Regions from separate parts of the Terribacillus sp. FSL K6-0262 genome, predicted to be linked through region 2. Evidence: a T-box and tRNA genes for the amino acid it is inferred to sense, from the RefSeq annotation. Region 2 holds a T-box; the other holds one or more tRNA genes.
What was found. The T-box of region 2 lies ahead of ileS (isoleucine--tRNA ligase). A T-box ahead of a tRNA ligase gene usually reads a tRNA of that ligase, here a tRNA-Ile.

Region 1 (8,057 bases), 1.2 Mb from region 2:
GAGTCGGAAGCATGCAGCTGGATGATATCGCCATTGCTTGCTTCCTCCATGACTTCATCGACGATGAGCTGCGTGCCCGGATTGCGCCAGTCCTGCGGATTCACACTGTATTGGATCACCTTCAAGCCGAGCGTCTCGGACAATTGAATAATCTCTGTTGTGAAATCTCCTGTTGGCGCACGGACTAATTCGATATCCTCGTGACCGAGTTTCCGGAATATCTCTTTAGCGTAGGATAGATCCTTTCTTATTTGGGCAGGCTCTTGTTCGATATAGCTCTTGTAACGGTATCCCATCATTCCGAGTTCATGCTTATCTTCGACGATGCGATCGACGATTTGCGGATGTCGCTCTGCCCATTCGCCGCTGACAAAGAAGGTTGCTTTCACATTCTGTTCTTTCAATTCATCCAGTATAGGGATGGCTTGCGTATCTCCCCAGCTTATATTGAAGGTGAGGGCAATATTAGGCTCATCCTTGCTTCCTTGAGTCAGGGCTGCTGGTTTTTCCTTTGAGGAAAAGACGGATAATGAACTGCTCGTCTCCATCCAGATGATCAGTGCCGTGAACATTGCTGCTGCAACGACGAATGCCCATCTTTTCCATTTGTTGAAACGGAATACATAAAAGTGCTGCATGCATATCATTCCCTTCGCTGCTCCCGTAATGTAGTTCCATTCTATGCATGCCTGTCCCCGAACATGATGCTTGTCTGCAACTGTTACATAGAAAGGACAATATTTTTACAAAAAATGATTCTATTTCGGTCAGCTGGGGGACACCAATAGGAGAGCAAGCGGATCGGAGCGAATGGAGGCCGATCGAATGGATGCAAAAGAAGTCTACATGCTCTTGGACCTCTTAAGACGGATTGACGGAGGAAGAAGTGAAGGCTGGAAGCAGGCAGCTATAATGAACTGAAAAGCAAAGAAAAGCACCCGGTGCAGAGGTCGGCACCCTGCTGGTGGCATTAGGGGGAGTAATCTTAGCAGCTGCGCTCTCTGTTATGACTTCGGAATCAGTAAGATGTCATGTTTGAAAGAAGCCCCTGCAACTTGATTGATGGGAAGCACAGCCATTGGATGACTTCTCACGGCATACGCTCTCGGGTGTGGAGAAGGGACAGCCTCATGAATGAAACAGAAACGAGGGGGATATCCTCTGGGTGTACGCTGCAGAATGTGCTCGTTTGCGGGGTGTTGATAGGTGCGGCAGTAATCGTTTCTTTCTCCATTGGAATGCGGGAATGACAATGGCGTTTACATGCTCAATGAAGAAGACTCTCCAGACATTGACTGCAGGATTTACTGTCATCTGAAGGAAATCATCAAAGCCACCTGTGATAGGAATAGAGGAAAAGTAGGAAAGCTCCGTTGGATGCGGAGCTTTCCTTTATGTTAAAATGGACTGATGCTGGCCCATGGATGGCGTTTCCCTTCTATAGTCAGATAGCTCCATACAAGGGCCTCTCGGCGGCTTTTGAAAATTAATAGAAAAAAGCTGTTGACTCATATCGAAATAGGTCGTATACTGTTAAACGGCGCTAAGGTAAGACAAAAAAACGTGCCGGACAGATTATCAAGTTTTTTAAAAAAGTTGTTGACAAAAACAATTGAGACATGATAAGATGTTCTAGTCGCTGAAACGAGCGACAACAACTTGATTCTTGAAAACTGAACAAAACAACCAATTACGAACTAAACGACATGATCGTAAGATCAACGTCAGCTCTGACGAGCAATGCATCAACACTTTCATGGAGAGTTTGATCTTGGCTCAGGACGAACGCTGGCGGCGTGCCTAATACATGCAAGTCGAGCGCAGGAAACCAGATGACCCCTTCGGGGTGAATCTGGCGGAATGAGCGGCGGACGGGTGAGTAACACGTGGGCAACCTGCCTGTAAGACTGGGATAACTCCGGGAAACCGGGGCTAATACCGGATAGTATTTCCTTTCTCCTGATCGGAAATGGAAAGACGGTTTCGGCTGTCACTTACAGATGGGCCCGCGGTGCATTAGCTAGTTGGTGGGGTAACGGCCCACCAAGGCGACGATGCATAGCCGACCTGAGAGGGTGATCGGCCACACTGGGACTGAGACACGGCCCAGACTCCTACGGGAGGCAGCAGTAGGGAATCTTCCGCAATGGACGAAAGTCTGACGGAGCAACGCCGCGTGAGCGATGAAGGCCTTCGGGTCGTAAAGCTCTGTTGTCAGGGAAGAACAAGTACAAGAGTAACTGCTTGTACCTTGACGGTACCTGACCAGAAAGCCCCGGCTAACTACGTGCCAGCAGCCGCGGTAATACGTAGGGGGCAAGCGTTGTCCGGAATTATTGGGCGTAAAGGGCGCGTAGGCGGTTTCTTAAGTCTGATGTGAAAGCCCACAGCTTAACTGTGGAGGGTCATTGGAAACTGGGGAACTTGAGTGCAGAAGAGGAGAGTGGAATTCCACGTGTAGCGGTGAAATGCGTAGATATGTGGAGGAACACCAGTGGCGAAGGCGACTCTCTGGTCTGTAACTGACGCTGAGGCGCGAAAGCGTGGGGAGCAAACAGGATTAGATACCCTGGTAGTCCACGCCGTAAACGATGAGTGCTAGGTGTTAGGGGGTTTCCGCCCCTTAGTGCTGAAGTTAACGCATTAAGCACTCCGCCTGGGGAGTACGGCCGCAAGGCTGAAACTCAAAAGAATTGACGGGGGCCCGCACAAGCGGTGGAGCATGTGGTTTAATTCGAAGCAACGCGAAGAACCTTACCAGGTCTTGACATCCGCTGACAACCTTGGAGACAAGGCGTTCCCTTCGGGGACAGCGTGACAGGTGGTGCATGGTTGTCGTCAGCTCGTGTCGTGAGATGTTGGGTTAAGTCCCGCAACGAGCGCAACCCTTGATTCTAGTTGCCAGCATTCAGTTGGGCACTCTAGAGTGACTGCCGGTGACAAACCGGAGGAAGGTGGGGATGACGTCAAATCATCATGCCCCTTATGACCTGGGCTACACACGTGCTACAATGGATGGTACAAAGGGCAGCGAAGCCGCGAGGCTAAGCAAATCCCATAAAACCATTCTCAGTTCGGATTGCAGGCTGCAACTCGCCTGCATGAAGCCGGAATCGCTAGTAATCGCGGATCAGCATGCCGCGGTGAATACGTTCCCGGGCCTTGTACACACCGCCCGTCACACCACGAGAGTTGGTAACACCCGAAGTCGGTGAGGTAACCTTTTGGAGCCAGCCGCCGAAGGTGGGATCAATGATTGGGGTGAAGTCGTAACAAGGTAGCCGTATCGGAAGGTGCGGCTGGATCACCTCCTTTCTAAGGATAATTGGAACTACTACTTCGTAGTAGACACGTAATTGGGTTGTTTGTTCAGTTTTGAAGGATCAAGCTGTAAACTGCATATCCTTATAGATGGGCCTATAGCTCAGCTGGTTAGAGCGCACGCCTGATAAGCGTGAGGTCGGTGGTTCGAGTCCACTTAGGCCCACCATCTATTTTTTATTCGGGGCCTTAGCTCAGCTGGGAGAGCGCCTGCTTTGCACGCAGGAGGTCAGCGGTTCGATCCCGCTAGGCTCCACCATTATGTGAACCTTGAAAACTAGATAAGAAACAACATGCCAGAACATCAAACTTTAAAGCAAGACAATATATATTGTCGCGATTTAATGCATCATGCGTTATTAGTTAAGTGAAGAAGGGCGCACGGTGGATGCCTTGGCACTAGGAGCCGATGAAGGACGGGACTAACACCGATATGCTTCGGGGAGCTGTAAGTAAGCTTTGATCCGGAGATTTCCGAATGGGGGAACCCGCTATCCGTTATTGGATAGTACGCATTACTGAATACATAGGTGATGCGAGGCAGACCCGGGGAACTGAAACATCTCATTACCCGGAGGAAGAGAAAGCAAATGCGATTTCCCAAGTAGCGGCGAGCGAAACGGAATCAGCCCAAACCAGAAGGCTTGCCTTCTGGGGTTGTAGGACACTCCTTTGGAGTTACAAAGAAACCATGTAGACGAAGCGGCTTGGAATGGCCCGCCATAGAAGGTAAGAGCCCTGTACTTGAAATGTGGTTTCCTCCGGAGTGTATCCTGAGTACGGCGGAACACGTGAAATTCCGTCGGAATCCGGGAGGACCATCTCCCAAGGCTAAATACTCCCTAGTGACCGATAGTGAACCAGTACCGTGAGGGAAAGGTGAAAAGCACCCCGGAAGGGGAGTGAAATAGAACCTGAAACCGTGTGCCTACAAGTAGTCGAAGCCCGTTAATGGGTGACGGCGTACCTTTTGTAGAATGGACCGGCGAGTTACGATCCCCTGCAAGGTTAAGTTGAAAAGACGGAGCCGCAGCGAAAGCGAGTCTGAATAGGGCGACATAGTAGGTGGTCGTAGACCCGAAACCGTGTGATCTACCCATGTCCAGGGTGAAGGTCAGGTAACACTGACTGGAGGCCCGAACCCACGCACGTTGAAAAGTGCGGGGATGAGGTGTGGGTAGGGGTGAAATGCCAATCGAACACGGAGATAGCTGGTTCTCTCCGAAATAGCTTTAGGGCTAGCCTCAAAGGATGATGGTTGGAGGTAGAGCACTGATTGGACTAGGGGCCCTCATCGGGTTACCGAATTCAGTCAAACTCCGAATGCCAATCAATCTACTTTGGGAGTCAGACCATGGGTGATAAGGTTCATGGTCGAAAGGGAAACAGCCCAGACCGCCAGCTAAGGTCCCAAAGTGTGTGTTAAGTGGAAAAGGATGTGGCGTTGCTTAGACAACCAGGATGTTGGCTTAGAAGCAGCCATCATTGAAAGAGTGCGTAATAGCTCACTGGTCGAGTGACGCTGCGCCGAAAATATACCGGGGCTAAACACACCACCGAAGCTGCGGATTGACATCTACGATGTCAGTGGTAGGAGAGCGTTCTAAGGGCTGTGAAGGTCGATCGTGAGGACGGCTGGAGCGCTTAGAAGTGAGAATGCCGGTATGAGTAGCGAAAAAAGAGTGAGAATCTCTTTCATCGAAAGCCCAAGGTTTCCTGAGGAAGGCTCGTCCGCTCAGGGTTAGTCGGGGCCTAAGCCGAGGCCGAAAGGCGTAGGCGATGGATAACAGGTTGATATTCCTGTACCACCTAAATCCGCTTGAACGATGGGGGGACGCAGGAGGATAAGGAAAGCGCGCTGCTGGTCATGCGCGTCCAAGCCGTGAGGAAGTTGAGCAGGCAAATCCACTCAACATGATTCCAGGCGGTTATGGGGAGGGAAATTTAGTACCGAAGTTCCTGATTTCACACTGCCAAGAAAAGCCTCTAGTGAGGAAATAGGTGCCCGTACCGCAAACCGACACAGGTAGGCACGGTGAGTAACCGAAGATGATCGGGAGAACTCTCGTTAAGGAACTCGGCAAAATGACCCCGTAACTTCGGGAGAAGGGGTGCTTCTTTTTAGGAGAAGCCGCAGTGAAAAGGCCCAAGCGACTGTTTAGCAAAAACACAGGTCTCTGCAAAGCCGTAAGGCGAAGTATAGGGGCTGACACCTGCCCGGTGCTGGAAGGTTAAGGGGAATGGTTAGGGACTTCGTCCCGAAGCTGTGAACCGAAGCCCCAGTAAACGGCGGCCGTAACTATAACGGTCCTAAGGTAGCGAAATTCCTTGTCGGGTAAGTTCCGACCCGCACGAAAGGTGCAACGACTTGGGCACTGTCTCAACGAGAGACCCGGTGAAATTATACTATGCGTGAAGATGCGCATTACCCGCGACAGGACGGAAAGACCCCGTGGAGCTTTACTGTAGCCTGATATGGAATGTTGGTACAGCTTGTACAGGATAGGTGGGAGCCTTGGAAACCGGAGCGCCAGCTTCGGCGGAGGCATCCGTGGGATACCACCCTGGCTGTATTGACATTCTAACCCAGAACCGTCATCCGGTTCGGAGACAGTGTCAGGTGGGCAGTTTGACTGGGGCGGTCGCCTCCCAAAGAGTAACGGAGGCGCCCAAAGGTTCCCTCAGAATGGTTGGAAATCATTCGTAGCGTGCAAAGGCAGAAGGGAGCTTGACTGCGAGACCTACAAGTCGAGCAGGGACGAAAGTCGGGCTTAGTGATCCGGCGGTGCCGTATGGAAGGGCCGTCGCTCAACGGATAAAAGCTACCCCGGGGATAACAGGCTTATCTCCCCCAAGAGTCCACATCGACGGGGAGGTTTGGCACCTCGATGTCGGCTCATCGCATCCTGGGGCTGTAGTCGGTCCCAAGGGTTGGGCTGTTCGCCCATTAAAGCGGTACGCGAGCTGGGTTCAGAACGTCGTGAGACAGTTCGGTCCCTATCCGTCGTGGGCGTTGGAAGTTTGAGAGGAGCTGTCCTTAGTACGAGAGGACCGGGATGGACGCACCGCTGGTGCACCAGTTGTTCCGCCAGGAGCACAGCTGGGTAGCTACGTGCGGAAGGGATAAGTGCTGAAAGCATCTAAGCATGAAGCCCCCCTCAAGATGAGACTTCCCATCATTTTAAATGAGTAAGATCCCTCAGAGACGATGAGGTAGATAGGTTCGAGGTGGAAGCGTGGTGACACGTGCAGCTGACGAATACTAATCGATCGAGGACTTAACTAAAAAACGAAAAGCGGAAAAGGCCGTTTAGAAACGTAGGAATAAGCGAGAAAGCCCGTAGTGGAGTGTACTTCTTCACGAAGGGATTTATCGCTTAGGCCATAGTTTCTGGCCCTTGGAGCTGGATCTAGCCGCAGCGCCAGATCCCTTAGTAAGTCAACGCCAAAGACCAAGCACTCCGGTGCTTGGCACGCATGAGATGTACAGCATGAATGTTTCTTATCTAGTTTTGAGGGTTCATTCCATATGAATTCTTGAATTGTCTGGTGGTAATAGCGAAGAGGTCACACCTGTTCCCATGCCGAACACAGCAGTTAAGCTCTTCAGCGCCGATGGTAGTTGGGTTCGCCCCGTGAGAGTAGGACACTGCCAGGCAAGGTTGAGGACTCCAACTGCTTTTGCAGCGAAGGAGTCTTTTATTTTCCTTAAATAGAGTATTGTATTATGTTATGAAACATGATATATTATTCAAGCTGCTTCATAAGGAAGCAGCGTAAACAAAAAAACATGTTGACAACGAGAGTTGAAACATGATATGATGTTCTAGTCGCCAAGTGAGCGGCAGAACGAAATTGATCTTTGAAAACTGAACAAAACAACCAATTACGAACTAAACGACATGATCGTAAGATCAACGTCAGCTCTGACGAGCAATGCATCAACACTTTCATGGAGAGTTTGATCTTGGCTCAGGACGAACGCTGGCGGCGTGCCTAATACATGCAAGTCGAGCGCAGGAAACCAGATGACCCCTTCGGGGTGAATCTGGCGGAATGAGCGGCGGACGGGTGAGTAACACGTGGGCAACCTGCCTGTAAGACTGGGATAACTCCGGGAAACCGGGGCTAATACCGGATAGTATTTCCTTTCTCCTGATCGGAAATGGAAAGACGGTTTCGGCTGTCACTTACAGATGGGCCCGCGGTGCATTAGCTAGTTGGTGGGGTAACGGCCCACCAAGGCGACGATGCATAGCCGACCTGAGAGGGTGATCGGCCACACTGGGACTGAGACACGGCCCAGACTCCTACGGGAGGCAGCAGTAGGGAATCTTCCGCAATGGACGAAAGTCTGACGGAGCAACGCCGCGTGAGCGATGAAGGCCTTCGGGTCGTAAAGCTCTGTTGTCAGGGAAGAACAAGTACAAGAGTAACTGCTTGTACCTTGACGGTACCTGACCAGAAAGCCCCGGCTAACTACGTGCCAGCAGCCGCGGTAATACGTAGGGGGCAAGCGTTGTCCGGAATTATTGGGCGTAAAGGGCGCGTAGGCGGTTTCTTAAGTCTGATGTGAAAGCCCACAGCTTAACTGTGGAGGGTCATTGGAAACTGGGGAACTTGAGTGCAGAAGAGGAGAGTGGAATTCCACGTGTAGCGGTGAAATGCGTAGATATGTGGAGGAACACCAGTGGCGAAGGCGACTCTCTGGTCTGTAACTGACGCTGAGGCGCGAA
Region 2 (8,057 bases):
AGCTGAATACATCTGCGACATTATAATCGACGAACGGAATGGTGAAATCCGGCACCGTGAAAATCCCGCTGAAGAAAGCGCCGATGGAATCAGCGGCTGCAATTTGGTTCCAAGCATCCTGTACGCCGCTCGTATCGACGATTCCCTGCGTGAGGGCGTAGATATATCCCCCGATGATCCCGATCAGGACCGGAATAAGTCCGAGGAAGCCCTTCAGGAAAATGGAAGCTGCCACTGTGATTGCCAGTGTGACGAGTGCCACGATGAAATATTTCGTGCTGTATTCTCCTGTATCAGGAGCATTCATTGCCATGTCCACTGCAGTCGGTGCCAAGGCCAGACCGATGACGATGATGACTGGTCCGACGACAATCGGCGGGAGGAGTTTCATGATTCCTTTCATTCCGCCCAATCGAATTGCGATTGCCACGATTCCGTATGCAAGACCTGCCAGAAAGCTGCCGATCATGGCCCCGCCGACACCGGCGGTTTCAATCGACTGCGTAATCGGGTAAATGAAAGCAAAACTCGAGCCTAAATAAGCTGGCACCGTCCCCCTTGTGATCAAAATGAATGCGAGTGTACCGACGCCGCTTGAAACCAGTGCCACCGCCGGATCAAGTCCGGTCAGCGCCGGTACAAGGATGGTTGCACCAAACATGGCAAATAAATGCTGTAAGCTGAAGATGACCCATTGGTTCCATTTTGGTACGTCGCGTATGTTAAGTGCTGGTTTCATTTTTACTCTCCTCTTTCCCTATAAAAAAAGCCCCTTTGCGATTTAGGTCGCAAAGGGGCACACGTCTGCCACTTCCCGTGACGACGTTGTTGCTTGCGACCTTGTAAGCCTCTCTGGACTTCCGTTAAAGGTCCTTATTCATTTTCATAGATATCCACGCTCTCGTGATCATCCGTCTCCTGTAATTCGACGACGATGACTTCCGATTGCGATGTCGGAATGTTTTTCCCGATATAATCGGCCCGGATAGGCAGTTCCCGATGGCCTCGGTCGATCAGTACAGCTAATTGGATCTGCGCCGGACGTCCCGCGTCCATGATCGCATCCATCGCCGCTCTCACTGTTCGTCCCGTATATAACACGTCATCGATCAAGATGACAGTCTTATTCGTCAAATCCGTTGCGAGCTTCACTGGCTGCACCATCGGCTCTTGATCCTTGGATGCATGTGCCAAATCATCCCGGTATAGTGTGATATCCACCTCTTCAAGCGGTACCGTCACTTGGTCGATTCCTTCGATTTTCTGCTGCAGACGCTGCGCGATGGGAACCCCTCTGGTCTGGATCCCGACAAGCACCAGATCCTCCGGTCCTTTATTACGTTCCAGGATTTCATGTGCAATCCGAGTCAGTGCACGCCCGATAGCAGCCTGATCCAGCAGGGCAGCCTTCTTGTTCATTTTTTCCCCACCTTTCCTTGACACGATGAAAAAGCCCCTTACCGCCATGAGACGATAAGGGGCAAGGATACACACACGTATCCCGTTTCATATCCGTTTCCTTATCAGCCTCTCTGGACTGTCTTAAAGGTTCTTATTCAGCTTCATTCAGTATCGCATGCCAGTGTATATCTGTCAAGCGTGGAATTTCAGCTTGTCCAATTCCTCTTGGAACACTTCCGGAACAGGGGCCTCGAAATGCAGCCATTCCCCTGTTATCGGATGATGGAAACCAAGAACCGCAGCATGCAGCGCTTGTCCATCGATATCCAATGTCCTGCGCGGTCCATATTTTGGATCTCCGGCAAGCGGATAGCCGATATATTGCATATGCACACGGATTTGATGCGTCCTGCCTGTCTCCAGCTTACATTCAATGTATGTAAACTCCTCAAAACGCTCCAGCACTTCAAAATGCGTCACGGCAGGCTTTCCATTTTCGACTACCGCCATCTTCTGACGATCATTCGGATCACGTCCAATCGGAGCCTCCACTGTACCGAATTCATGGTCGATGACACCATGGACGATTGCCCGGTATTTCCGTTCGATGTCATGATCCTTCAGCATATCCGCCAATTTTTGATGTGCTTTATCATGCTTGGCTACAACAAGCAGACCGCTGGTATCTTTATCGATACGATGCACGATGCCTGGACGCATCATTCCATTGATACCGGATAGATCCTTCAGATGGTAAAGCAGGGCGTGAACCATCGTACCGGACTGATGGCCATTCGATGGATGTACGACCATGCCGCGCGGCTTGTTCACAACTGCGATATCTGCATCTTCGTAAATGATTTCAAGAGGAATGTCCTCTGCTTCGATTGTCATCTCTTCAGGTTCAGGGATCGACCAAGCGATTACATCTCCCTCTTGGACAGTATATTTATTTTTCACCTTGGCGCCGTTCACCGTGACCAGATCATCCTTGATCCAGCTCTGGGCCTGACTCCTGGAGACATCCTCCTGGATATCGGACAACAGCTTATCGATGCGCAAGCCTGCTTCCTCGGCTGCGACTGTATGTTCCAACTGACTCATGCTTCTTTTCGTCCTTTCTTCTTTCGCTCATCCAGCAGCATCGCAAGGATGATGAGGATGACACCTACAACCAGACAGGAATCCGCCACGTTGAAGATTGGATAATGATAGTCACCGAATCGTGTATCGACGAAATCGACGACTTCTTTACGGAACAGCCTATCGATGAAGTTACCGACCGCTCCGCCCAGAACAAGCGACAGACCTGTACCCATCAATTTGCTTTCTTTGCTATATTTCACAATATAATAGCTGACTATGACAATGACTATCGCTGTCACAAGATAAAAGAACCAGAAATGCCCTTCTAAAATGCCCCATGCCGCCCCTCGATTGCGGTGTGACGATAAATACAGGAAGTTATCGATGATCGGGATCGACTCTCCCTCTGTCATATTCTTTACTACTGCCAATTTTGCAAGCTGATCGATTATGATCAGGATAATCGCGATGACAAAATACATGGACCCATTTCCTCCGTTCCATACAATCTATCTTGCATTTTACCATAGATACGGTGAAAAAGATTGCAGAGATAAAAAGAAAGCTCCGCCCAAAAGCGAAGCTTTCCATCCATTACGCGTGATAATGTGCTTCCACGATCTCTGCACAGCGTGAGCATAGATCCGGATGCTTCTCATTCTGTCCGACAGTCTCAGAAGCAACCCAGCAGCGTTCGCATCTGTCTGCAGGATGTTTCTCCACTCGGACGGCCACATGCTCATAATCTGCGGCTTCTGGATCTGCGTCCACCACATTGGCTTCGGATACGATAAGCAGCTGATGCAGATTGTCGATACCTTGAAGCAGCTGTTTTGTTTCATCATCTTTCGCAACGATTGTCAGTTTGGATTCAAGCGATTTACCGATCACTTTTTCACTGCGTGCGATTTCCAATGCTTTCAAAACGTCATCGCGGACTTTCATGAAATGATCCCATTTTGCAAGCAAGGCATCATGATCGGCAATTGCTGCTGCTTCAGGGAAGTCTGTCAGCTGGACGCTTTCTGCTTTTTCACCTGGGATATAGCTCCATGCTTCCTCTGTTGTATGGGCAAGGATCGGTGCAAGCATTTGTACAAGCGCTTTGACGATTTCATAATAAGCAGTTTGGATGCTGCGGCGGGCTGGGTTATCAGCAGCTTCGATATAAAGGATATCTTTACCGAAGTCCAGATAGAATGCACTTAATTCCACGGAACAGAAGCTCAAGACAGCAGAGTACACGTCGGCAAATTCAAATTTATCGTAGCTTTCGCGTACATGCTTGATCAAGTCGGATAGCTTCGCAAGCATGTAACGATCGACTTCGGTCATGTCAGCATGCGCCACACTATCCTTGGCAGGATCGAAATCATGCAAGTTGGCAAGCAGGAAGCGGAATGTGTTCCGGATCTTACGGTAGCCCTCTGATGTCTGCTTGATGATTTCATCGGAAATCCGGACATCGGATTGATAATCGACCGACGCCACCCATAGGCGAAGGATATCAGCACCATACTGCTTCATGATTTTCGACGGCACGACGATGTTGCCGAGTGATTTACTCATCTTCTTGCCTTTTCCGTCCAAAGCGAACCCATGGCTGAGGACAGCTTTATACGGAGCTTTGCCAGTTACGGCCACAGCAGTTGTCAAAGAAGAGTTGAACCAGCCGCGGTATTGGTCGGAACCTTCCAAATAAAGATCAGCCGGACGCTGCAATTCAGGGCGGTTTTCCAATACACCTTGGTGCGAGGATCCGGAATCGAACCATACGTCCATGATGTCTGTTTCTTTCGTGAAGATGCCGTTCGGGCTGTGCTCGGAAGTGAATCCTTCCGGAAGCAAATCTTTCGCTTCCCTTTCGAACCAGACATTGGAGCCATGTTCAAGGAATAGGTCGGACACATGCTGGATCGTTTCTTCCGTGATGATCGGTTCACCGTCTTCACCGTAGAATACCGGAATCGGGACACCCCACGCACGCTGACGTGAAATACACCAGTCTTCGCGGTCACGGAACATGTTATAAAGACGTGTTTCGCCCCATTTCGGGAACCATTCCACCTCTTTGATCTGCTCGATGATCTGATCACGGAATGCTTTGATGGAAGCAAACCATTGTGCTGTCGCACGATAGATGACTGGTTTCTTCGTCCGCCAGTCATGCGGATAAGAATGCGTGAAGAAGTCGAGTTTCAATAATGCGCCTTTTTCTTCAAGCAGTTCCGTGATGTTCTTGTTTGCCTTATCATAGAATACCCCTTCGAAACCAGGAGCTTCTTTGGTAAATACGCCTTTGTCATCCAATGGGCTGATGATCGGCAGTTTATATGGCTGGCTGGCGAAGAAATCCTCTTCCCCATGTCCTGGTGCTGTGTGCACACAGCCAGTACCGCTGTCTGTCGTAACATGTTCACCAAGGATGATCAATGAATCACGGTCATAGAAAGGATGCTGTGTCGTCACGTATTCCGCTTCTTTTCCTTTGAACGTTTTCAATACTTGCAGATCATTCCATTCAAGCGTTTCCGCTACACTATTGAGCAGATCTTCCGCAACGACATATTTCTCCGCACCGACTTGCGCTACCACGTATGTCACTTCCGGATGAAGGGAGATCGCAACGTTTGCAGGCAATGTCCAAGGAGTCGTCGTCCAGATGATGAACTTCTCATCACCCTCGAAAAGATTTTTACCGTCTTTGACTTGGAAGGCAACATAAATCGATGCAGAACGTTTATCCTGATACTCGATTTCAGCTTCAGCCAAAGCCGATTCAGAGGATGGGGACCAGTAAACCGGCTTCATGCCTTTATAGATGTAACCTTTTTTAGCCATCTCCCCGAATACCTTGATTTGTGCTGCTTCATAGTCTTTCGTCAATGTGATGTATGGATTGTCCCAATCACCGCGGACACCAAGCTGCTTGAACTGGCTGCGCTGGTTATCGATTTGCTGCAAGGCATATTCCGCACAGAGACGGCGGAATTCCGCAACCGTCATTTTTTTGCGGTCGACTTTTTTCTTGGTCAGCGCCTGCTCGATCGGCAGGCCATGTGTATCCCAGCCTGGAACATATGGTGCATGGAAGCCAGACATGGATTTATAGCGGACGATGAAGTCTTTCAATACTTTATTCAACGCATGCCCCATGTGCAAGTCGCCATTGGCATATGGAGGTCCGTCATGCAATACGAAGAGCGGACGCCCTTCTGTTCTGTCCTGCACTTTTTGGTAGATATTTTTTTCTTCCCATTCCTGCTGCATTTTCGGTTCTTTGTTCGGCAGATTGCCGCGCATCGGGAATGCCGTTTCCGGCATCAGCAGTGTGTCTTTGTAATCCAATGTTCTTCCTCCTTGTCATGACCGAGCTTGGGGTAAAAAAAGAGCCCCTCAGCATCCCAAAAGGGACGAGAGAGACTCGCGGTACCACCCTTATAGACGGATTTCATCCGTCCACTCGAAATTCGTAACGTGAATGAGACGTCCATTTCTACTGCTTGCGGTTCGAATGGAAACTAACGGGTGATGTTCGGAAGAAATACCCTGCCAGGCTCTCACCTTCCCCGGCTCGCTTTGAAGCGTATGGACTTCCTACTGTCCCGATCACAGTCTTTTTATCTTGGTCATGTTGTTTGCTAATAATAGTAAAATTATATGTAAGTTTGTGAAAAACGTCAAGCGGGCTTTATTCCGCCGGCTCTTCCTCAGGCTCATACGCAACCTCTGTGGCGAATAAACCATCCCAATCATCCGTTTCAATCATCTCAAGCTGTGCTTCCACAAGCATCTTCAAGCGTGTCCGGAATACTTTCGCCTGCTTTTTGAGTTCCTCGACTTCCAAGGCAATCTGACGTGATTTCGTGAGGGACTCGTTGATGATCCGGTCTGCATTCTTCTCCGCTTCCTTGATGATCAGCTTGGACTCTTTCATTGCATTGCCCTTCACTTCTTCTGCCGTTTCCTGCGCTACAAGGATCGACTTATTCAAAGTCGTTTCAATGTTATTGAAATGACCAAGGCGTTCCTCCAGCTGCTGGACCCGTTCTTCCAAGTCCTTTTTCTCCCGGATGATGATCTCGTAATCCTTGATCACCCTGTCGAGGAAGTCGTTTACATCATCTTCATCATAACCGCGGAATCCGCGGGCGAACTCTTTATTGTGGATATCCAAAGGTGTTAATGGCACGACGGCCACCTCCTGTTAAAAGATCTAATAATTGCTGTTATTCGACAAAGATAGCATAAAACAGCCATTTCGGCTACTTTAATTTTTCCAATGTGATACGCAGCTTGTCCTTCTTGGTCGTACCCTTCACTTGTGCAAGCTTGCCCCGCCCTTTGCCGCGCAGGGAAATGAGATCCCCTTCAGCCAGCTGATAGCTGACATCTTCGACAATCCTGAAGTTGACTTTGACGAGGCCTTTTTGAATCCGCTCCGCCGCCTGCTGCCTTGACAAACGGAAAAGCTCCTTCATCACAGCATCCAGCCTGAGGGAGGATACAGTGGCTTCCACACGCAGCCACTCCAGCTTTTCCGGCCTGAAATTCGCCGGATCGACTGTCTCCCATGATACCTTCGCTCGTTTGACTTCCACTAAATTCGCACGTATGTAGACGGCGATGTCCGAAGTGGTGAAAAGCTGGATGACACCATCACTCACACTGATATCGCCCAGCTTCTTGCGATCGATGCCCAGGGAAAGAAATGAACCCATCACATCACGATGTTCAAGCGTGACAAATTTGGCGGGATAGGCGGCTTCGAGCAGCTCGATGCTGAAATCCTCCGGTGTTATCGTGTCATAGATCGGGGCGATGATGCCCCGCTTTCTTTCTGCGTCCTCGGATCCGCCCGAAAAAGCCCACTGCAGTTCTGGCTGGCCGCTTAGCAGCTGCCGGAAAATAAGCTGTTCCCGTGGATCCAGGAAATCGGTCACCCGAGGCTGGTACTGACGTTCCACTTGTTCCATCCAGGAAAGGATCTGGTCGATGAAAGGACGCTCCTCTTCCCGGTAATGCTGATAGATACTCACGTAGTCATATACTCCTTAATCAATAGAAAATCATCGCGTAAATGGTATATAACCCACTCCGTGCCAAATTGAGGACGATGATCGCAACGATCGGCGACAGATCGATCATCCCCAGCGGCGGAATGAACCTGCGGAATACATCCAAATACGGCTCACAAATTCGTCCCAGGATCTCCCCGAACGCTGACTGCCTGGCTCCAGGGAACCACGACATCAGGATATAGACGATCAATGCCAGGGAATAAACCTGGAATGCTGCACTAATTATGTTCCAAAGCATCTGCTTTTACCACCTCTTATTATAGTCATCCTGTTCCTCTACCATATCGGATATACTGCCGGTAAGCTCGATATTGTCCGGAGCGCATAGGAACGTCTGACTGCCCAGCTTTTGAATATCACCATTGAGAGCGTAAACCGTTCCGCTGAGAAAATCAACGATTCGCTTCGCCTGATGGTGGTCGACACGCTGCAAATTGAGCACGACTGCCCTTCTGTTCACCACATGATCAGCAATTTCCTGCGCTTCAT

Region 1: it encodes a tRNA-Ile, which carries the amino acid that the T-box ahead of ileS (isoleucine--tRNA ligase) is inferred to sense. The anticodon was not compared.

Annotation. Positions count from the first base shown of each region.
Region 1 is NZ_CP150277.1:1,495,907-1,503,963, reverse strand. It holds gene pdaB (polysaccharide deacetylase family sporulation protein PdaB) at 1-638, opposite strand, end outside; rRNA gene MHI54_RS07755 (16S ribosomal RNA) at 1,754-3,315, shown strand; tRNA gene MHI54_RS07750 (tRNA-Ile) at 3,414-3,490, shown strand; tRNA gene MHI54_RS07745 (tRNA-Ala) at 3,505-3,580, shown strand; rRNA gene MHI54_RS07740 (23S ribosomal RNA) at 3,683-6,607, shown strand; rRNA gene rrf (5S ribosomal RNA) at 6,867-6,979, shown strand; rRNA gene MHI54_RS07730 (16S ribosomal RNA) at 7,271-8,057, shown strand, end outside.
Region 2 is NZ_CP150277.1:268,369-276,425, forward strand. It holds gene MHI54_RS01320 (solute carrier family 23 protein) at 1-739, opposite strand, end outside; gene pyrR (bifunctional pyr operon transcriptional regulator/uracil phosphoribosyltransferase PyrR) at 874-1,419, opposite strand; gene MHI54_RS01330 (RluA family pseudouridine synthase) at 1,594-2,505, opposite strand; gene lspA (signal peptidase II) at 2,502-2,969, opposite strand; gene ileS (isoleucine--tRNA ligase) at 3,082-5,835, opposite strand; T-box leader at 5,894-6,109, opposite strand; gene MHI54_RS01345 (DivIVA domain-containing protein) at 6,179-6,679, opposite strand; gene MHI54_RS01350 (RNA-binding protein) at 6,753-7,526, opposite strand; gene MHI54_RS01355 (YggT family protein) at 7,546-7,806, opposite strand; gene MHI54_RS01360 (cell division protein SepF) at 7,813-8,057, opposite strand, start outside.